One region of the Alcaligenes sp. LTN-3 genome, then DNA from elsewhere that is predicted to be linked to it. Evidence: riboswitches for the same ligand, from Rfam matches in the RefSeq annotation. Region 1 holds a riboswitch; the other holds the start of a gene.
What was found. A riboswitch is a leader RNA that binds a small molecule or an ion and turns the genes downstream of it on or off. The one in region 1 is predicted to bind thiamine pyrophosphate.
Positions count from the first base shown of each region.

Region 1 (2,388 bases):
GCACTGGCTCCTACCTGCAGGCCGTCTGCAAGTACGCCTAAAGCTCGTCCAGACCACGCTTATAGGAATCGCCATTTAATCATTATTAATGATCCATAAATTCACTATTCATCATTTTACTTGATTCATTCAGTCTTCTATCTTCCCTATGGATAGCGCCGCTATCTCAACCTCAAACTAGGAGACTGATACCGTGACTCACCCTGCTGCCTATCTCGTTGACTGTACAAATAGCCACGTCTTGCCTGGCTTTTGATTTGTATGTTGACAGACGCTCAACGCGACATCATCAAGGCGGCTGTGCCGCTGCTGGCAAGCGACGGTGAAGCCTTGACCACCTATTTTTATGAATTGATACTGCGCGACTCCCCACCGCTGAGTCCCTTGGCCAGCCAGATCACCAACAATCGCGTTGCTCTCCAAATCCAGTCCGAGCGTGCCCCACATGCGGACACTTTCCTGCTGCAAGCCCTACGCGAAGAGCTGATCGAGAGGATGGCCAGCAACGAGCTTATTGATGAATGGGCCGCCGCTTACCAGCAACTATCAACCTTGCTCATCGAAGCCGAACGCCTGATGTACGACGATATGGCTATCACTCCCGACGGCCTTGCAGACCGCACTTCCTATCAAGAATGACCCACCATGCCACTACTGAAATTTGACCTGATCCAAGGCCGCAGCGACGACGAACTACGCCAGCTACTGGACACCACGCACCAAGCCATGGTGCACGCCTTTGATGTTCCTGCCAGCGACCGCTACCAATGCGTCACCCAGCACCGTCCCGGCGAGCTGGTGCTGGACGACACCGGCCTGGGCTACCCACGCAGCGACAAAGTAGTGCTGCTGCATATCGTGTCCCGCCCCCGCAGCGAGAGTCAGAAAGTCCAGTTCTACCGTTTGCTGGCAGAGCGACTGGAACAAAACTGTGGCGTATCACCCGATGATCTGATCATCGCCCTGGTCGAGAACAGCGATGCAGACTGGTCCTTCGGGCGTGGGCGAGCGCAGTTTTTGACGGGGGAGTTGTAGGCGAAAGACAGGTATACTCGCCCAGACCGTTTTAACAAGAACGGTCTTTTCACCGAGGGGAGCCTGGCGAGCAGGCTGAGAAACTGCCCGAGCAGATTGCACCGCAGTGACCCGTTGAACCTGATCCGGGTCATGCCGGCGAAGGGACGGGTATGTACCTGCTCGCCGCTTGCTGCCGGATGGCTATCCTTGACTAGGAGTTGCTATCTTGTCGTCTGACCACTCTCCCGCCCCCGTCGGCCCGGTTGCCGCCACCCTGGCTGCCGTCATCCGTCAAGACCAGATTTTGCTGATACGCCGCGCCAATCGGCCCGATGCCGGACGCTGGGCCTTTCCGGGCGGCAAAATCCGCGCGGGCGAAACCATCATGGCGGCGGCCCATCGGGAGTTGGCCGAAGAAACCGGCATACAAGGCCAGGCCTTGCAGGTCTTTGATGCGCTGGATGTGTTTGACCGCGAGCCCAGCACCACACCCTTGGCCTATTCACACTTCATTCTGATTGCTGTGCTGTTTCGCTGGCAGCAAGGTGAGCCACAGGCAGGCGATGATGCCCTGGACGCACGCTGGTTCAGCAATGCGGAACTGAACAGTCTGGATGTGGCACACAGTTTTGACGTCGTCCGAGTTGCCCGTCAGGCATTGGCATTGGCTGCCACTCAAGATCAAGCAGGCCAAGCATGATTCCGAATGTATTGAGTATTGCGGGCACAGACCCGACCAGCGGCGCTGGTATTCAGGCTGATCTGAAAGCCATGTACGCCTTGGGTGCCTACGGCATGAGCGTAATTACAGCCGTGGTCGCGCAAAACACCCAGGGCGTGCGGCGTTTTGTGGCGCTGGAGCCGGACTTTGTGGCGGACCAGTTGGACGCGGTGTTTGAGGATGTGCGCGTGGATGCCATCAAGATCGGCATGATCGCCAACGTAGGGATTGCGGAAGCGATTGCAGACCGCCTACACCATCACGGCCTGGACTGCCCGATTGTGCTGGACCCGGTCATGGTTGCCAAAAGCGGGGACCGTTTGCTCAGCCCCGAAGCCGTCTCCGTGGTGCGCGACAAGCTGCTGCCCATGTGTACCCTGCTCACCCCCAACTTGCCCGAAGCAGGCGATTTGCTGCAAAAACCGGAACCCGCCTCGCTGCAAGAAATGCACAGCACTTTAAAGGATTTGTGCTTGCTGGGCCCTGAATGGGTGCTGCTCAAGGGCGGCCACCTGGACGGCCCGGACAGTGTGGATCTGTTGCAAGGTCAGGGGCAGAACCATGTTTTTCAGTCGCCCCGCATCCCGACACGCAACACACATGGCACGGGCTGCTCACTATCTTCTGCCATTGCGGCCCTGCTACCGGGC
Region 1 covers NZ_JCAPDN010000001.1:422,453-424,840, reverse strand. Annotated here, with positions in the region: gene AC6I6N_RS01975 (NO-inducible flavohemoprotein) at 262-639, shown strand; gene AC6I6N_RS01970 (tautomerase family protein) at 646-1,035, shown strand; TPP riboswitch at 1,081-1,199, shown strand; gene AC6I6N_RS01965 (NUDIX hydrolase) at 1,244-1,717, shown strand; gene thiD (bifunctional hydroxymethylpyrimidine kinase/phosphomethylpyrimidine kinase) at 1,714-2,388, shown strand, end outside.

Region 2 (2,388 bases), 260 kb from region 1:
CCGGTACGTGCGGCAAAATAACGTTGAACAAGGCGACGGAGCTGTCACCGGTGGAGCCCAGGCCCACAAAGGCCAGACCAAATAAACCCATCAAAAAGATGAAAGGGGCGACAAACAGGCCACCGAGCAAAAAACCGCGACGCATGGACTGCGTGTCTTTGGCGGCATAGATGCGCTGCCAGTTGCCCTGGTGAAACAGGCCGGTCAGCAAGATGGCCACAAAGAAGGTCAGCCCGGCCTTGATACCGACCGGGTCGCCAAGCTCGATCAGGCGCGGCGCCTCCAGCTTCACGCTGTCAAACAATTGCACCGGACCCCCTACGGCTTGCCAACCAAACATGATGATCAGAAACAGCATGGGCAGGATTACAAGCATCTGTACCTTGTCGGTAAAGATGGACGCGCGCAGTCCGCCATAAGACGTGTAGATCAGCGTGGCCAGCAGCACAATACCGGCGGTGACCCACAGGGGGATAGGGGCAATCAAGGTAATCATCTTGGACATGGCGGTGATTTCAGCCGTCATGGAGATGAACATGTAAAACAACATGATGAGCAGGGTCAGCGCATACATAGGGCGACCGTAGCGGGCAATGACAAACTCGCTCAGGCTGTGGCCGCGTGGCAGCAGCTCGCGCATGCGTTTGCCCAGCGGAATCATGGCCAGGCGGGGCGACATGGAACCGAGGGCATAGCCGATGACGGCGCTCAATCCTCCCCAGGTGGCGGCCTGCGCGGGTGAGAACAGGATCCATGCGCCCAGCGAAGAAGCCAATAAAGTCAGAATGGTAGCGACGGAACTTTGACTATTGCGAGCCACCACAAAGTCTTCAAGAGAATTTTTGTAGTGGCGGGCGTATAGCACCCCGGCCAGAGCAAAAGCCGCAGAAAAAACGATCAGCCACAGGAGGGTGGCGGTTTGGTCCAGCATGAGATCTCCCCAAAAACCTGTTTGAACAGGCACAAACCGGCCAAGCTGGCGGGATGCCAGGGCAGGGCGCAGAAAAATGGAGGGATTGAAATGGGGCGTGTGAGCTGATGAATGCACCGCACAGACAAGAGCGGGCAGGCTGCCAGGCCGCGTTTCCTTTCCCTTCGCCGGCATGATCCGGATCAGGTTCTAAGGGTTACCGCTTGAATGCGGAGTCTCAGCCCGTTAAGGACTCCCCCAGGAACAGGTTCAAAGAGTAGGAGAGCTTCTTTCAAATGTCAATGATACGGTCTAGGCCAATTTATGCTATGGTCTGGCTGCGGCACGGGGTGTCCTTCTTGGAAAGGGCTGAGATAAAACCCGTCGAACCTGATCCAGCTCATACTGGCGAAGGGATGTCCGAATCCATAGACCTGCGTCTGAACCGGGCCGACATCCTCGCCGAATTCTTGCAAGGAGTCTCATGTCTGTGGAACACGTCTCGGAACTCTCCCAACAACTTGTTCTGGTCACCGGCGGCGCACGCGGCCTGGGGGCTTGCCTGGTACGTGCGTTTGCGCGTCAGGGCGCGAAAGTTGTCATCAATTACCTGAAAAGTGAAGCAGCCGCTCAGGCGCTGGCGGATGAGTTCCCGCAGCAATGTCTGGCCGTGCAAGCGGACGTGACGGATGCGACGGCGGTGCAAGCTTTGTTTGCCAAAGCCCAGGCGCATTTTGGCCAGCCTATCACTACGGTCGTCAATAACGCGTTGCCTGAATTTTCTTTCAACGGCGATGCTCGTCCCCATGCCGATACGCTGACGTGGTCGCAACTGAACCAGCAACTGGAAGGCATTGTGGGCGGTGCCTTGAACACCACACAGGCGGCATTGCCTGGTATGAAGCAAGCGGGCTTTGGTCGCATCATCAATATCGGTACGAACCTGTTCCAGAACCCTGTTGTGCCCTATCACGATTACACGGCCGCCAAGGCGGCGTTGTTGTCCATGACGCGTACCTTGTCGCACGATCTGGGGCCCGATCAGATTACTGTGAACATGATTTCTGGCGGTTTGCTGCGTACAACCGATGCGTCCGCGGCTACGCCCGAGGCCGTGTTTGACTTGATTGCGGCCAGCACACCGTTGCGCCGTGTGACTACGCCTGAGGAGTTCGCCGATGCCGCTTTGTTCTTTGCCGGTCCGTGGGCTCGGGCAGTCACTGGGCAGAATTTGGTGGTGGACGGTGGATTGGTGAAAAACGGATGAGGCAGCTGCACTTCAATTTATTCATTATGGGCTGCGGGCATCACAAAGCAGCCTGGCGTCATCCCGATTCGCAGGTAGAACGCCTCGGCGATGTCCGGTTTTACGAAGAACTGACCCAGATCGCCGAGCGTGGCAAGCTGGACGCCATATTCTTTGCCGATGGCCAATCCAGCGATAACGTGTCTGACGGTCCGCGCTGGTTTTTGGAACC
Region 2 covers NZ_JCAPDN010000001.1:683,408-685,795, forward strand. Annotated here, with positions in the region: gene AC6I6N_RS03345 (sodium:solute symporter family protein) at 1-931, opposite strand, end outside; TPP riboswitch at 1,073-1,180, opposite strand; TPP riboswitch at 1,247-1,344, shown strand; gene AC6I6N_RS03350 (3-oxoacyl-ACP reductase) at 1,395-2,177, shown strand; gene AC6I6N_RS03355 (LLM class flavin-dependent oxidoreductase) at 2,174-2,388, shown strand, end outside.
Region 2: linked by a shared signal. The riboswitch ahead of AC6I6N_RS03350 (3-oxoacyl-ACP reductase) and the one ahead of AC6I6N_RS01965 (NUDIX hydrolase) in region 1 are both predicted to bind thiamine pyrophosphate.